Regions from separate parts of the Acidovorax sp. FG42 genome, predicted to be linked through region 1. Evidence: predicted binding sites of a transcription regulator. Region 1 holds the regulator's gene; the other holds the start of a gene.
What was found. The regulator sigma-54, encoded in region 1, starts transcription at its own class of promoters, with help from an activator protein. The targets are predictions, from matches to a motif close to TGGCANGNAANCTGCTTT.
Positions count from the first base shown of each region.

Region 2: ACODSM_RS08420 (CmpA/NrtA family ABC transporter substrate-binding protein) is a predicted target of sigma-54. The motif match lies at 4,262-4,279, and genes of this name have one in related genera.

Region 1 covers NZ_JBMDJM010000004.1:15,099-23,130, reverse strand. Annotated here, with positions in the region: gene ACODSM_RS05930 (THUMP domain-containing class I SAM-dependent RNA methyltransferase) at 1-581, opposite strand, end outside; gene ACODSM_RS05925 (acyl-CoA thioesterase) at 578-1,060, opposite strand; gene ACODSM_RS05920 (RNA polymerase factor sigma-54) at 1,141-2,739, opposite strand; gene lptB (LPS export ABC transporter ATP-binding protein) at 2,739-3,500, opposite strand; gene lptA (lipopolysaccharide transport periplasmic protein LptA) at 3,557-4,216, opposite strand; gene ACODSM_RS05905 (thiol:disulfide interchange protein DsbA/DsbL) at 4,325-4,981, opposite strand; gene ACODSM_RS05900 (SPOR domain-containing protein) at 5,074-5,730, opposite strand; gene argS (arginine--tRNA ligase) at 5,746-7,455, opposite strand; gene ACODSM_RS05890 (hypothetical protein) at 7,567-8,032, shown strand, end outside.
Region 2 covers NZ_JBMDJM010000006.1:52,900-60,931, forward strand. Annotated here, with positions in the region: gene ACODSM_RS08405 (CBS domain-containing protein) at 229-666, shown strand; gene ACODSM_RS08410 (ABC transporter ATP-binding protein) at 869-1,681, opposite strand; gene ntrB (nitrate ABC transporter permease) at 1,789-2,751, opposite strand; gene ACODSM_RS08420 (CmpA/NrtA family ABC transporter substrate-binding protein) at 2,815-4,059, opposite strand; gene ACODSM_RS08425 (ANTAR domain-containing response regulator) at 4,551-5,177, opposite strand; gene ACODSM_RS08430 (branched-chain amino acid ABC transporter substrate-binding protein) at 5,434-6,594, shown strand; gene tsaD (tRNA (adenosine(37)-N6)-threonylcarbamoyltransferase complex transferase subunit TsaD) at 6,640-7,680, shown strand; gene ACODSM_RS08440 (aldehyde dehydrogenase) at 7,745-8,032, opposite strand, start outside.

The DNA.
Region 1 (8,032 bases):
GGGTCCCAGCCGCTGGCGGCGATCATGGCGGCGGCCAGGGTTTCCTTGAGCGGGGCGTCGCCCTTGTCTTCGCGCCAGCCGCGCTTGAACAGCGGCTCGCCGGAGGTGTCGATGTAGATCGTGGCTTCGTCGGTGGTCAGGTGCAGGTGGATGCGCACGTCGGGCCACTGGGTGTTCACATCGGGGCGCACGCCGCTTTTGTGGCGGAAGCGGTCGGCCACGGCGTCTTTCACCTTGAGGCCCGCGAAGTTCAGGCTCTGCAGCGGGCTGTGCTGGGCCGTCACTTCGACCTTGAAGGTCTGGCGCGTGGTGAACCAGATCTCCCAGGCCACATCGCTGGCCATGTTGTAGAGGTCGTTCTCAGACCGGTACGGGCGGTGGGCCAATTGCACCAGTACGCGCTGGGCCAAGCGGCTGTGCAGGTTGAGCTGCATGGCCTGGCGCCACGAGGCGCGCAGCAGCACACCACCCCGGCCCACCAGCAGGTCTTGCCCCGTGAGGCCGGTGATGCCATGCACCTCGTCGGCCAGAAAGCCCTCGACGCCTGCGGCGCAGGGGAGAAAAAGTTGGAGTTGGTTCATGTCAATGGGGAGGATACGCGCTCAGACAATGCGTGGGAATCCGGCGTTCCCGCGCAGGCCAGCAGCAGCTGGCGGATGGAGTCCGGGATGGGGGCGACCTTGCGGCTGGCCTTACCGATGAAGACGATGCCAATCTTGCCGCGCGCCACTTCACGGCCGGAGGCCTTTTCGGTCATGCAGAACACCAAGTCAAAGCCGTAGCGGTTGAAGTCTGCGGGCGCCATCTCCACCCGCATGGTTTCGCCATGGAAGCCTTCGGACTTGTACTGCGCCACGATGTCGCCCACCACGATGGACAGGCCGCCCACATCGGCCTCGGGGTAGCCCAGCGACTGGAAGAAGCGCACGCGCGCTTCGGACACCAGGCTGAGCAACTGCGCGTTGTCCAGGTGCCCGCCCTGGTTCACGTGGCTGATGTAGATCTGCAGCTCGGTGGCAAAGCCGAAGTGCGCGGGGAGGTCAAAGACGATGCGGGCCATGGTGGGCTGCGGTAGGTAATACGGAAACAACAGAAAAGGTACGGCATCGCAGGCGCGCCGTGCGCCAGCTGCCGAGGCGGCTACAACGCCTTGCGCAGATTCGCTGGCGCGATCTTGAGCGCCTCGCGGTACTTGGCCACGGTGCGGCGGGCGCATTCGATGCCCTGCTCCTTGAGCATCTCGGCGATCTGGCTGTCGGACAGCGGCTTGGCGGGGTTCTCCGCCGACACGAACTGCTTGATCAGTGCGCGCACCGCCGTGCTGGACGCGTTGCCGCCCGTTTCGGTGCCCAGGCCCGAGCCAAAGAAATACTTCAGCTCGTAGGTGCCGATCGGCGTGGCCATGTACTTGGCGGTGGTGACGCGGCTGATGGTGGACTCGTGCAGGCCCAGTTCGTCGGCAATGTCGCGCAGCACCAGCGGGCGCATGGCCAGTTCGCCGTGGGTGAAGAAGTTCTTTTGCCGCTCGACGATGGCGCGCGAGACGCGCAGGATGGTGTCAAAGCGCTGCTGGATGTTCTTGATGAACCAGCGCGCCTCCTGCAGGCGCTGCTGCATGCCCTGGTGGCCTTCGCCGCCCTTGTGGCCGCGCAGGGCGCCTGCGTAGATGTCGTGCACGCGCAGGCGGGGCATCACGTCGGGGTTGAGCTGCACGATGAAGTTCTGCTGGCCGCTGCCATTGGCGCGACCGGCTTTGCGCACGATGACGTCGGGCACGATGATGTTGCGCTCCACGTCGGCAAACTTGCGGCCCGGGCGTGGTTCCAGGCGGGCGATGAGTGCCATGGCAGCGCGGGTGCGCTCTTCTCCAGCCACGCCGCCTTCGCTGCACAGCTGCGTCAGGCGGCGGATGTCCCGGCGCGCCAGCATCTCCAGCGGCTGCTGGCAGATGCGCAGAGCGGTCTGCACGGTCTCGGGGTCGGCGTCGCTGTCTTCGTCGGCCGCCAACGCCGCGAGCTGCAGCGTCAGGCATTCGGACAGATTGCGCGCGCCCACGCCCACAGGCTCCAGACTTTGCAGCAGGCGCTGGGCCACCGTGAAGCGGTGCACCAGCTCTTCGATCTGTTCCAGGTCGTCGGGCCCGGCGAGGCTGATGGCGAGTTCTTCCAGCGGCTCTTCGAGGTAGCCGTCGTCGTTCAGCGATTCGATGAGAAAACGCAGCGCGGCCGTGTCTACTTCGGACAGGCGCAGCGACAGCGCCTGGCGGTGCAAAAAGGCCGTCAGCGACTCGTGCGATCGGGCCAGCTCGGTGGCATCGGCCTCGTCGCCTTCCGCGTCGTTGCGGGTGCGCGCTGGGGCGTCGCCGCCCCACTCGGCATCGTTGGGCGCCATCTCGACGGTGCCGTCGCCGCTCCAGTCGGGCTCGTCCGAGCCCCCCCCGGAGATTTCAGCGTCGTTTTGGCTGTCAGCGCCAGTACTGCTTGCGCCAGAAGCTCCTGAAAACATAGCATCATCTGCGCTGTAGTCGTCGGCCTGGGCGGGCGTGTCGGCGGCTTCCAGGCCAAATTCCTCGCGCGGGGCTTCGTCCGCATTGCGTTCGAGGAACGGGTTTTCGTCGAGCATCTGCTCGACTTCCTGCGAGAGTTCGAGCGTGGACAACTGCAGCAGTCGGATGGACTGCTGGAGCTGAGGGGTCAATGCAAGGTGCTGCGAGACGCGCAGCGACAGTCCAGGCTTCATCACATGCGGAAATGCTCGCCCAGGTACACGCGGCGTACTTCGGCGTTGTCCACGATCTCGGACGGCGTACCCTGCGCCAGCACACGGCCGTCGCTGATGATGAAGGCGTGGTCGCAAATGCCCAGGGTCTCGCGCACGTTGTGGTCGGTGATGAGCACGCCGATGCCGCGCGCCTTCAAGAAGCCAATGATGCGCTGGATCTCGATCACGGCGATGGGGTCGATGCCCGCAAAGGGCTCGTCCAGCAGGATGAAACGCGGCTGGGTGGCCAGGGCACGCGCAATCTCGACGCGGCGGCGCTCGCCGCCAGACAGCGCCAGTGCAGGTGAAGCCCGCAGGTGGTCCACGCGCAGCTCTTGCAGCAGGGCCGTCAGGCGCTCTTCGATGGCATCGCGCGACAGCGGCTGGCCGTCATCGGCGCGCTGCAGTTCCAGCACGGCGCGCACGTTTTCTTCGACGGTGAGCTTGCGGAAGATGGAGGCTTCTTGCGGCAGGTACGACAGCCCCAGGCGCGACCGGCGATGGATGGGCATGTGGGCCACGGACTGGCCGTCGATACGGATGTCACCCGCATCGCTGCGCACCAGGCCCACGATCATGTAGAACGAAGTGGTCTTGCCCGCGCCATTGGGGCCCAGCAAACCCACGACTTCGCCTTTTTGCACCTCCAGGGACACGTCCTTGACGACCTTGCGGCTGCCATAGGACTTGGCCAGGTGCTGCACCTCCAGGCGGCTGCCCGACTGCGAATCGGGCCCCAGGCGGCTGTTCGCAGGGGTCGCCGGGGTCTCGGGACCAGTACTCACCACGGGCCCGCTCACTTGGCGCCGCCGCCAAGGGTGTTGCTGGGGCGCAGCGCCGGTGCGGGCGACTCGGGCGCCTTGGCGGGGGCTGCAGCGCCGGGCGGCGGGTCCTTGGGTGCCAGCACGGCACGCACACGGCCACCGGGCGCAGGGGTGTCGCCGGCCGCAGCCGAAGACGCAGGCGCCTTCTGGCCATCGACGGTGAACACGTCGGTGAGGTTGTTGTAGACGATCACGGCGCCGGTGATCTCGTCGTTCAGTACCGATCCACGGTAGCGGCGCAGTTCGGCGCGGGTGATGAAGCGCACGTTGTCGGCCTTGCCGTCGTATTCGATGACTTCGCTTTCGCCTTCGATGAACTCGTCAGGCGCTCCGGCCACGGTGTCGCGCTTCTGTCGGAAGAACGCCCGTTTGCCTGCCTCGGCCGTGACCACGCCGTACTGGTAGCCGTCGGCGTCCTGGCGCACATCCAGCCGCGCGCCGCGCAGCACGATGGTGCCCTTGGTCATCACCACGCGGCCCGAGAACACGCTGGTCTGCTTGAGTTCATCGTGCCGCAGGGCGTCGGCCTCGATGTTCATGGGCTTGGCACGGTCTGCCTTTTCGGCATGTGCCATGCCCGCAAGGCCGGTCAGGGCTGCGAGCACAAGGAGGGGGAGTAGGCGGTGGGTCATAGGGCACGAATCTTGCAATGATTGTAGCCACCCGATGGTACCCACCCCGAAAAAAAAGCCCGCATCCGCGGGCCTTTGGGACAGCTTGCCGACAGGGTCGGCCGCTGGTCAGGCTTTGCGTGCCGTAGCGGCCAGGTATTCGACCACCTGCAGCACGGTCTGCATGCTGCCGGCCATCGTGCCGTCGGTGTAGTACTTGCCCGCCACACCCATGGATGGCACGCCTTCGACACCGTACGAATCCTGCAGCTGAGAGGCGCGACGCACCTGATTGGCCACGCTGAAGGAGCCGTAGACCTCCTTGAACTTGGCCACGTCCACGCCCTGCTGGGTCACCCAGGCCAGGATTTCGTCGTCCTTGGCGAGCTTGGCCTTTTCCACATGGATGGCACGGAAGACCTTGGCATGCAGGGCTTCGAGCTTGCCCATGCCTTCAAGCGTATAGAACAGCTTTTGCTGGGGCACGAAGCTGGCGTTGAATGCCACGGGCACACGGCGGATGGAGAGGTCCTTGGGCGCGGCCTTGACCCAAGCGTCCAGTGTGGGCTCGAAGGCGTTGCAGTGGGGGCAGCTGTACCAGAAGAACTCGATCACATCGACCTTGCCAGCGGGGGCGTCTGGGGCGACGGGCTTGTCCAGCCGCTTGAAGTCCTTGCCCTCCTTGAACTGGCGGGCTTGCGCCATGGCGGGGTTGGCCACTGGCAGCGTCAGGGCAGAAGCGGCAACCGCCGAGGCGGCGGACAAAGAAAACTCACGGCGTTTCATGACAAAGACTCTCCTGGTTCAGGTATGCGGGATGTGAGACATCCCTTTACAAAAAGTTCAGCCCTGGCGGTGGCGCCGTTTTTGCAAGCGCTTCAGCGCTGCACGCGCACGAGCGCCGATTCCAGCCCGGCGCCGTCGAGTTTCTCTTTGAGCACCTCGGCATCGTCCCGTTTGGTGAAGGGGCCGATGCGCACCCGGAACACCGCCCGGCCATTTTGCTCACGCTCGCTCACCCGGGCCTCCCAGCCCAGCATGGCCAGCTTGGCGCGCTGGGCGTCGGCGTCGGCCTGGGTGCGGAAGGCACCAGCCTGCACAAAGTAGTCAAACGGGTCCACGCTGCCCTTGGCGGCTGCCTTGGCCACGGCCAAGTCGCCCAGCGGGTCGGCACCCGGCTTGCTCTCTGCCTTGGCCTCGGCTTTAGCGTCTGGCTTGCTCGCGGCAGGCTTGGCCGAAGAGGCTGCGGCGCGCACCTCAGGGGCGGGAGCCGATGCAGGGGCTGACGCGGCTGCCGCCACCGCTGGCGCCGCAGGGCGGGCCGGGTTCTTGCCATACAGCGGCGAGTTCGGGTCCCAGTTCTTGTTTTTCTGGGACTCCGCTGCGTCCAGGTCGGCACCGCGGCCATTGCCCTTGTTCAGGAAGGGCACCGGCACCTTGGTCACGTACACGGCCACGGCAAGCGCCGCGCCCAGGCCCACGATGACCCCGACGATGAAGCCGACAATGGTCCCGCCAGTCTGTTGCTTTTTCATATTGGTAGTAACTGCTTACATTCTGGCTGGGGCCGACACGCCCAGCACGGCCAGGCCATTGTGCAATACCTGGGCGGTGGCAGCGACCAGCGCCAGGCGCGCCTTCTTCACGGCCTCGTCGTCCACGAGGATGCGCTCGGCATCGTAATAGCTGTGGTAGCTGGCGGCCAGGTCGCGCAGGTAGAAGGTCACATCGTGTGGCGCCTCACCGTCGGCGGCGGCGGTGAGCATCTCGGGGTACTTAGCCAGTTGCAGCATCAGCGCCTGGGCCTGCGGGCCTTCGAGGGCGGACAGGTCCACATCCTTGAGCGAAGCCACATCACCACCGCCCGCCTCTTGCCACGCACGCAGCACCGACTGGATGCGGGCATGCGCGTACTGCACGTAGTACACGGGGTTGTCGTTGTTCTGTGCCACGGCCAGGTCCACGTCGAAGGTGTACTCGGTGTCGGGCTTGCGAGACAGCAGGAAGAAGCGCACCGCATCCTTGCTGGTCCACTCGATCAGATCGCGCAGCGTAACGTAGCTGCCCGCGCGCTTGCTGATCTTGACCTCTTCGCCGCCCTTGACCACGCGCACCATGGTGTGCAGCACGTAGTCGGGGTAGCCCTTGGGGATGCCCACATCGGCCGCCTGCAGGCCGGCGCGCACGCGTGCAATGGTGCCGTGGTGGTCTGTGCCCTGGATGTTGACGACCTTGGTGAAGCCCCGCTCCCACTTGGCAATGTGGTAGGCCACGTCGGGCACGAAGTAGGTGTAGGTGCCGTCCTGCTTGCGCATGACGCGGTCCTTGTCGTCGCCGTAGTCCGTGCTCTTGAGCCACAGCGCGCCGTCCTGCTCGTAGGTCTTGCCGTTGGCGATGAGCTTGTTCACCGTGGCCTCGACGCGGCCGCTGGTGTACAGGCTGGATTCGAGGTAGTACTCGTCGAACTGGAGGTTGAAGGCCTGCAGGTCCTTGTCCTGCTCGTTGCGCAGGTAGGCCACGGCAAACTGGCGGATATTGTCGTAGTCCTCCACATCGCCGTTGGCCGTGAACTCGCGGTCGTCAGCCTTCACGGTGGCCTTGGCCTTGAAGGCCTCGGCAATGTCGGCGATGTAGTCGCCGTTGTAGAAGTTCTTGGCCAGCGGGTTGTCGCTGTCGGTGGGCCAGCAGTCGTCGCCGGGCTTGAAACCCTTGGCGCGCAGCTGCGTGCTCTTGGTCAGCGTGTCGATCTGTACGCCCGCATCGTTGTAATAGAACTCGCGGTGCACCTTCCAGCCCTGGGTGCTGAACAGGTTGCAAATCGCATCGCCCAGCGCGGCCTGGCGGCCGTGGCCCACGTGCAGCGGACCCGTGGGGTTGGCCGACACGAACTCGACCAGCACCTGCTGGCCGTTGCTGGCCTGATAGCCGAAATGTTCACCGGCCGTCAGCACCTCACGCACCACTTGTTGCTTGGCGGCAGGTTGGAGGCGGATGTTCAGAAAGCCCGGACCCGCAATTTCAATGGCGGACACCCAGCGTTGAAAAGCAGGCGTGGCTTCGAGCGCGGCCTTGAGCTGCTCGCCCAGAGCGCGGGGGTTGAGCTTGAGCGGCTTGGCCAGCTGCATGGCCGCAGTGCAGGCGAAGTCGCCATGGGCCGCCACCTTGGGAGATTCAAAGGCTGCCTTGGCGCCAGCGCCGGGGGACAGGTTTTCCAGCTCGGCTGCGAGCGCAGCGAGCAATTCATTTTTGGCTGTGAGCATCGGCGGATTTTACGGGCCCGCCAACAGCGGGGCGCCAGACGCACCACCGGGGTGGCGTCCCACAGCCAAAGGCACAATAAGTTGCTGTGCCCTTTCAACCGGAGATTGCACATGCCACCCCAACCCATCCTGCTCTACCGGCGCCGCTGGACCCTGGTGTTTCAGGTGCCTTTTGTGTTGCTGATGGCGATATGCCTGGCGTTCTCGCTGTATGGGGCTTTGGCATCGAACGACCGGCTGCTCACGATCCTCTTTCTGTGTGCCGCGTTCGTCTCCTTCTGTGTGGGCGGAACCCTGGGCCGGCCCGCTCTGGAGGCCTACCGGGAGCAAGACCCGGCAATCGTCATTGATGCCACCGGCATCACCGACCTGCGCCAGGACGACCCGCACACCGTGCCCTGGGAGGCCATGGAACGTGTTCACCTGGACGACTACGAAGGCGTGATCCTGGTCAAGTTGCGACCCGGCCACAAGGACTCTGCGCTGGGCGTGATCATCAAGACACTCAAACGCTGGCAGCAACGGGGTGATGTGGTGTTTGCCCTCGGCGGGCTGGCGCACGACCCCCGGCAAATCC
Region 2 (8,032 bases), on a different contig from region 1:
GCTCCATCGTGCCGGGGCAGCCCGGGGGCGTCGTCTCGCCGCGGTTTCGCTTCTTTTCAGTTTGTTTCGCGGCGTGCGCTATGCAACGGCGCGGAAACATCCGTTGCGTTCGCCGCGCAACAGCACGCTCAAAAAGCGCCGCACATGGGGCTTGCGTGGGTTGCGCCCACGGGGCTTATGGGCTGAAATCTCTCTGTGCCTGTTTCCGTTTTCACGAGGGAGGTTTCCATGACCGCAGTCGCCAAGATTCTTCAGTCCAAACCCGACGCCACCGTCCACACCATCAGCCCTGCTGCCTCCGTGCTGGATGCCCTCCAGCTCATGGCCGACAAGGGCATTGGCGCGCTCATCGTGACCGAGGGCGCGTCCATCGTCGGCATCTTCACCGAGCGGGACTACGCCCGCAAAATTGCCCTCATGGGGCGCACGTCGGCCGTCACCCAGGTCAAGGATGTGATGACAACCGCTGTGATGTTTGTGCGCCCGGACCAGACCAGCGAGCAGTGCATGCAGCTCATGAGCAACAACCGCCTGCGCCACCTGCCCGTGGTGGACAACGGCAAGCTGGTGGGCATGATTTCCATTGGCGACCTGGTCAAGGACATCATCTCCGAGCAGAAATTCATCATTGAGCAGTTGGAGAACTACATCACCGGGAGCCATTGAGGGCAGCTCCCCGAGGCGCTATGCGCCTTCTGCCCCTTCTCTGAAGGGTTGTGCCGTTCGGGAAGGGGGACGCACCCGGCGCGATGGGGCGCCCCTTGGGGGGGCTATGGTCCTGGCATGGGTACCTAAACAAAAAGGGCTCTGACCGATCTGGTCAGTGCCCTTTCCTTTTGGTGGTCTGCGCGGTGTCTGAGCTGGCCGCTCAGGCAGCTTTTTCGACGTGGCCCTGCCGCGTATAGAGAAAGTCGATCACCGCCTTGCGGTAGTGCACGTACTGCGGGTCCTCGGCCAGTTCCACGCGCTTGCGGGGGCGGGGCAAGTCCACGGTCAGCACCTCGCCAATCGTGGCGGCCGGGCCGTTGGTCATCATCACGATCTTGTCGGACAGCAGCACGGCCTCGTCCACGTCGTGGGTCACCATGACCACGGTGCTTTGGGTGCGGGCCACGATCTCCAGCAGTTCGTCCTGCAGCTTGGCGCGGGTGAGGGCGTCGAGCGCGCCGAAGGGCTCGTCCATCAGCAGCACCTGAGGCTCCATGGACAGCGCCCGGGCAATGCCCACGCGCTGCTTCATGCCGCCCGAGATTTCGCCGGGGCGCTTCTGCCCCGCGTGCGTCAGGCCCACCAGAGCCAGCGCGGCATCGGTGCGGGCCTTGAGCTGGGCCTTGGTTTCCTTGGCGCCAAACACGCGTTCCACCGCGAGGTAGATATTGTCAAAGCAGGTGAGCCAGGGCAGCAGCGAGTGGTTCTGGAACACCACGGCGCGCTCAGGCCCCGGGCCCTTGATCTCCTTGTTGGCGCACAGCAGCGCGCCATTGGTGGGCGTGGTCAGGCCCGCGATGAGGTTGAGCAGGGTGGACTTGCCGCAGCCGGAGTGGCCGATGAGCGCGACGAACTCGCCTTTGGCAATCGTCAGGTGAATGTCGCGCAGCGCCGGGAACAGGCCCTTGGCCGTCTTGAAGGTCTGCTCGACGCCGTGGATCTCGATGAACTTGGTGGTGAGAGAGGCATGCATTGGGAACTCCTGGTTTTTTCGAGGACCACCGTGGAACCGGCTTTGCCGGGCCACGGGTGGTGCCCCCTTTAGGGGGTGACGTGCCGCAGGCGCGGCTCAGGGGTGGGTCAAGTTTTGACCTCTTCGAACGTAAATGCGGTGGCCAGCTTGATGAGTGCGTACTCCAGCAGCAGCCCGACGATGCCGATCACAAAGATCGCGATGATGATGTTCTTGACGTTGAGGTTGTTCCACTCGTCCCACACCCAAAAGCCGATGCCCACGCCGCCGGTCAGCATCTCGGCCGCCACGATGACGAGCCACGCGGTGCCCACGGCCAGGCGCACGCCGGTCAGCATGTAGGGCAGCACGGCGGGGAAGAGGATCTTGGTGGCGATCTTCCATTCGCTCAGGTTTAGCACGCGCGCCACGTTCATGTAGTCCTGCGGCACGCGCTGCACGCCCACGGCGGTGTTGATGATCATGGGCCAGATGGAGCAGATGAAGATGGTCCAGATGGCGGCCGGGTTGGCGCCCTTGAAGACCAAGAGGCCAATCGGCAGCCAGGCCAGGGGCGACACAGGGCGCAGCAGGCTGATCAGCGGGTTGAACATGCGCGACAGAAAGCTGAAGCGCCCGATCACGAAGCCCGCCGGAATGCCCACCAGTGCCGCCATGCCAAAGCCGATGGCCACGCGCTGCAGGCTCATCAGCACGTTCCAGCCCACGCCCTGGTCGTTGGGGCCGTTGCGGTAGAAGGGGTTGCTGAACACCTCCAGCGCCTGCTGCCAGGTGTCCTTGGGGCTGGGGATGCTGCCGCCCGTGGTGGTGGAGACCACCGCCCACAGGCCGATGAGCAGGCCCAGGCCACACAGCGGCGGCAGCACGGCCAGCCAGAAGCTGCGCGAGAGGGCGGACCAGTCGCGGCCAGTGGCCGCGCTGGAGGGCGTTGCAGGTGCCTTGGGGGCAGATATCGCAGCCTTTTGGCTTCTTGCGCTAGTGGATGATGCGCTTGCAGCTACAGTATTCATAGCATTCTGTGCGGCCACGGGGGCTGCATCCAACGGGGAATGAAAGACGGCACTGACCATGGTGTTCTCCTGTGCAGGGCTTGCTTGCGGGGTGGCCGGACGGGCGCTGGGGCAGGGTTGCCGTCAGGCCTTGATCTTGAAACCGTCGGCGTACTTGGCGGGGTCCTTGCCATCCCACACCACGCCGTCGATGAGCTTGCTGGTGCGCAGCACGTCCTTGGGCACGCTGATCTTCATGGCACTGGCCACCGACTTGTACAGCTCGACCTGGTTGACTTCCTTGGCCACGGCCAGGTAGTCGGGGTGGCTCTTGAGCAGGCCCCAGCGTTTGTGCTGCGTGAGGAACCACATGCCGTCCGACAGGTAGGGGAAGTTCACCGCACCGTCGTTGAAGAACTTCATGTGGTTGGGGTCGTCCCAGGTCTTGCCCAGCCCGTTCTGGTAGCGGCCCAGGATGCGCTGGTTGATGGCGTCCACGCCGGTGTTCACATATGCCTTGCCAGCCACGGTTTCGGCCATCTTCATCTTGTTGGAGAGGCTGGCATCGATCCACTGGCTGGCTTCGAGCACGGCCATCATCACGGCGCGCGTGGTGTTGGGGTACTTCTTGACGAACTCGGCCGTGGTGCCCAGCACTTTTTCGGGGTGGTCCTTCCAGATGTCCTGCGTGGTGTTGGCGGTGATGCCGATGCCATCCATGATGGCGCGGTGGTTCCAGGGCTCGCCCACACAAAAGCCGTCCATGTTGCCCACGCGCATGTTGGCCACCATCTGCGGCGGCGGCACGGTGATGAGCTTGGCGCCCGACAGCGGGTTGATGCCCGCCGCGGCCAGCCAGTAGTGCATCCACATCGCGTGGGTGCCGGTGGGGAAGGTGCCCGCAAACGTGTATTCGCGCTTCTCGCTGGCCATGAGCTTGGCCAGGGATGGGCCATCCACCGCGCCCTTGTCTGCCAGCGCCTTGGACAAGGTGATGGCCTGTCCGTTGTTGTTCAGGCTCATCAGTACGGCCATGTCCTTCTTGGGGCCGGCGGTGCCCAGATGCACGCCGTAGACCAGGCCGTACAGCACATGGGCAAAGTCCAGTTCGCCGTTCACCAGCTTGTCGCGCACGCCGGCCCAACTGGCTTCCTTGTTAGGGACGATGGTCACGCCGTATTTCTTGTCGAAGCCCAGCACCGAAGCCATGACCACGCTGGCGCAGTCGGTCAGCGGGATGAAGCCGATCTTGACTTCCTTCTTCTCGGGGGCGTCGGAGCCCGCTGCGTGGACAAGCGCGCGCAGCGCGGGGCTCACACCCACAGCGCCCACGGTGGCGGCCTGCAGCACGGTGCGGCGGTTGAGGCTGGTTTTCAACAGATCGGTCATGGGGCATCCCTGGTGGCGTGAAAAACAAAAAAGGCGTCCTCACACCGCGCCTGGCTGGCTGCATCAAAGCAACGCCGGGAGCGGGTGGGGACGCCTTTGTCCTGGGTGGAGCCTGGAACGGGTCCGGGGCTCCTCGCCAGCACCGGCCCGCCGTTGGGTCAGTGCTGTCAGTGGTCAGACCTGCATTGGTCTTGCACTGTGCAATGCAAAGCGCGTGCCAGCGCCTGCTGCGCCATGTTGGAGCGCTGGATGCTATGGAATAAATAGCTGTCTGTGGTTGATCAATAAGCGCTACACGCCTGTGGAGCTTGCAGCAGGGATATTCTTGTTGTGATGAGAGTGGTCGCACTGCCTTTGTGCGGCGCACCATTTGGGAGGGCTGGGAGGGGCCGCCGCAATGGGGCGCGGCCCTGGCGAGGGATGCCGGGCAAGGTCCGCCCGCAGCGATGCTAAATAAGGGGAGCGGCACAGCCGCTCAAGGGGCGTGGCTTCTAGCCCAGCAGATCCATCACATCCAGCATGCGCTGCGCCACATCCACCAGCTTCAGGCCCTTGTCCATGGCCGTCTTGCGCAGCTTTTCGTAGGCGGCCTGTTCGGTCAGGCCTTGGCGCTGCATCAGTAGGCCCTTGGCGCGGTCGATGGTCTTGCGGTCGCGCAGCTCGGTCTTGGCATCGGCCAGCTCGGCACGCAACGCCTGTTCGTGCTGGAAGCGCGCCATGGCCACGTCCAGGATGGGGCGGATGCGCTGGGGTGCCAGCCCTGCCACGATGTAGGCAGACACGCCCGCAGCCACGGCATCCTTGACGTGCGAGGTGTCCTCGTCGTTGGTGAACATCACGATGGGGCGGCGCTCGTCGCGCGTGGCCATCACCACATGCTCCAGCGCGTCGCGGGCTTCGCTCTCGGCGTCCACGATGATCAGGTCGGGCTGTAGCTGGGCGATGCGCTCGCTCAGGAACACATCGGCGGGCAGCGTGGCCACCAGGTTGAAGTTGTTCTCCAGCAGCCCGATGCGCAGCGCCCGCGACCGCTCCGCCTGTTCCACGGCGTGTTCGTCGTCAGGGTCGGCGACTGCCAGATCCGGGGCCACCACCACGATGCGCAAAGCCTCATTCATACCGGCGAGGATAAGCAATTTTTACGCCACAAATTGGTGCGCCGGGGTGGTGCACACCCTCCGCGGGCCCGTGCAAACTCCCTGCGCTCCGGGTTATCCCGGCCCCAGGCCCGCTGCGCCTCGCGGTACTGGTCCCCGTTGCAGGGCCTGAAAGTTGCTAATACTGACACCGTGGGAGGGCATACCCGGTAGCCCGCCCAGCAGGGCGTCGCATATACATCTGCACACACAGTCACACTGAAATGGAGTTTTTTGCATGAACAAGCACATCAACCGGCGCCGCTTCTCGGCCAGCATGGCCTTGACCGCAGTGGCGACTGCCGCACTCCTGACCGGATGCGGCAAGGTGCCGGACACCATCAAAATTGGTGTAGCGCAGCCCCTTTCTGGCCCGCTGGGCGCCCTGGGGCAGGATCTGCTCAACGGCGTGAAGCTGGCGGTGGATGAACTCAACAAGTCCGGCTACACCGTGGACGGCAAACGCGTGACGCTGGAGGTCGTGTCCGTGGACGACAAGGCCGACGCCACCACCGGCAAGGCTGTGGCGCAGCAGCTGGTGGATGCGGGCGTGGTCGCGGTGGTGGGCCACCTCAACTCGGGCGTGAGCATCGAGACGGCCCCCATCTACGCCGCCAAAGACATTCCACAGATCGCCATCTCCACCAACCCCAAGTTCACCCAGCTCGGGTTCCCGACCACGTTCCGCATGGTGGCCAACGACACCTTGCAGGCGCGCGCCATCGGCTCGTTTGCCGCCACGCAGCTGGGCGCCAATCGCTACGCCGCGCTGGACGATGGCACGCCCTACGGCAAGGGCCTGGCCGACGGTGCTGCCGCGCAGCTCAAGGCCGAGAAAAAAGAAGTGGTGGTGCGCAAGTCGTTCGACGACAAGACCGTGGCCTTTGACGAACTGGCCGGTGAACTCAAGGCCGCCAACGTGGAGGTGATCGTCTCGACCCTCAACGACTTCCAGGCCCTGGCGCTGCTTGAATCGCTCAAGAAGGTAGACCACACCAAGGTCAGCCTGCTGGGCGGCGACACCATCAAGACTACCGACATGACCAAGGGCGCGGGCATCGTGCAGGGGCTCTACGCCACCTCGCCCGTGCTGGAAGCCAAGGAGTTCACCACCGGCAAGCCTTTCCTTGAAAAGTACATCGCCGCTTTCAAGAAGCCCCCGGCCTACGGCGGCCACTACAGCTATGACAGCACCTACGTGCTCTCGGCCGCCATCCAGAAAGCCAAGTCCGCCGACCCCAAGGACATCACCAAGGCCCTGCACAGCATCAACGGTTACGCCCCGGTGATCGGCACCATGACCTGGGACGACAAGGGCGAGCAACGCTACGGCGCTGTGGGGGTGTACGAGCTGCGCAGCGGCAACTGGGAACTGCGCATGCGGTCGGACCGCTGGTAATCAGGCCTGCAAGGACGGATCAGCCCCGGGTTTTACACTCGGGGCATGAGCTTGCTGATCCTGGGTATTGAATCTTCGTGCGACGAAACCGGCGTGGCATTGGTCCGTTCCACGGGCGATGCCGTGCCTACGCTGCTGTCGCACGCGCTGCACAGCCAGATCGAGATGCACCAGGCCTATGGCGGCGTGGTGCCAGAGCTGGCCAGCCGCGACCACATTCGCCGTGTGCTGCCGCTGGCCAAAGAGGTGCTGGCCGAGTCCGGGCAGACGCTGGCCGATGTGGATGTGGTGGCCTACACACGCGGCCCGGGTCTGGCCGGCGCGCTGCTGGTGGGGGCGGGCGTAGCCTGCGCCCTGGGTGCGGCGCTCAACAAGCCGGTGCTGGGTGTGCACCATCTCGAGGGGCATTTGCTGTCGCCCTTCCTCAGTGCCGACCCACCGGAATTTCCTTTTGTGGCTTTGCTCGTTTCGGGCGGCCACACCCAGCTGATGCGTGTGGACGGCGTGGGCCGCTATGAGATCCTGGGCGAGACCATTGACGATGCGGCGGGCGAGGCGTTTGACAAATCCGCCAAGCTCATGGGGTTGGGCTATCCGGGTGGTCCGGCGCTGTCCCGGCTGGCGGAGCAAGGCAGTGCCACGGCCTTCAAGCTGCCACGGCCTTTGTTGCACAGCGGTGATCTGGATTTTTCGTTTGCCGGGCTCAAGACGGCCGTGCTCACACAGGCCAAGAAGCTGGGCGATGAATTCGAGGCACGCAAGGCCGACCTGGCCGCGAGCACCGAGGCCGCGATTGTCGAAGTGCTGGTGAAGAAAACCCTGGCCGCCCTCAAGCAGACCGGCCTGAAGCGTGTGGTGGTCGCCGGTGGCGTGGGCGCCAACCGGCACCTGCGCGCCCAGCTCAACGCCGCCTGCGCCGCAGCCAAGGTGCGCGTGCACTACCCCGAGCTGCACCTGTGCACCGACAACGGCGCCATGATTGCCATGGCTGCTGCGATGCGCCTACAGGCCGGGCAGCAGCAGGCCAATACCGACTACGCGTTTGACGTCAAGCCTCGTTGGCCGCTGGATGCGATCACAGTTTGAAATTTGAGTGAAAATGACCGCTAGCGCTTGTCCACAAAGCGCTAGCAGCTATCTTTTTTAAACTTCAGAAAGGGTAGTGGCGGGGAGTAGTCTGCACTGTGATCCAGCGCAGTTCGGTGAACTCACGCACCCCGGCCATGCCGCCAAAGCGGCCGTAGCCCGAACTCTTCACGCCACCAAACGGCATCTGGCCTTCGTCGTGCACCGTGGGGCCGTTGACGTGGCAGATGCCCGATTCGATGCGCGCGGCCACGTTCCAGGCCTTGGCGACGTCGCGGCTGAACACGGCGGACGACAGGCCGAACTCGTTGTCGTTGGCGCAGGCAATGGCTTCTTCCACACCGTTCACACG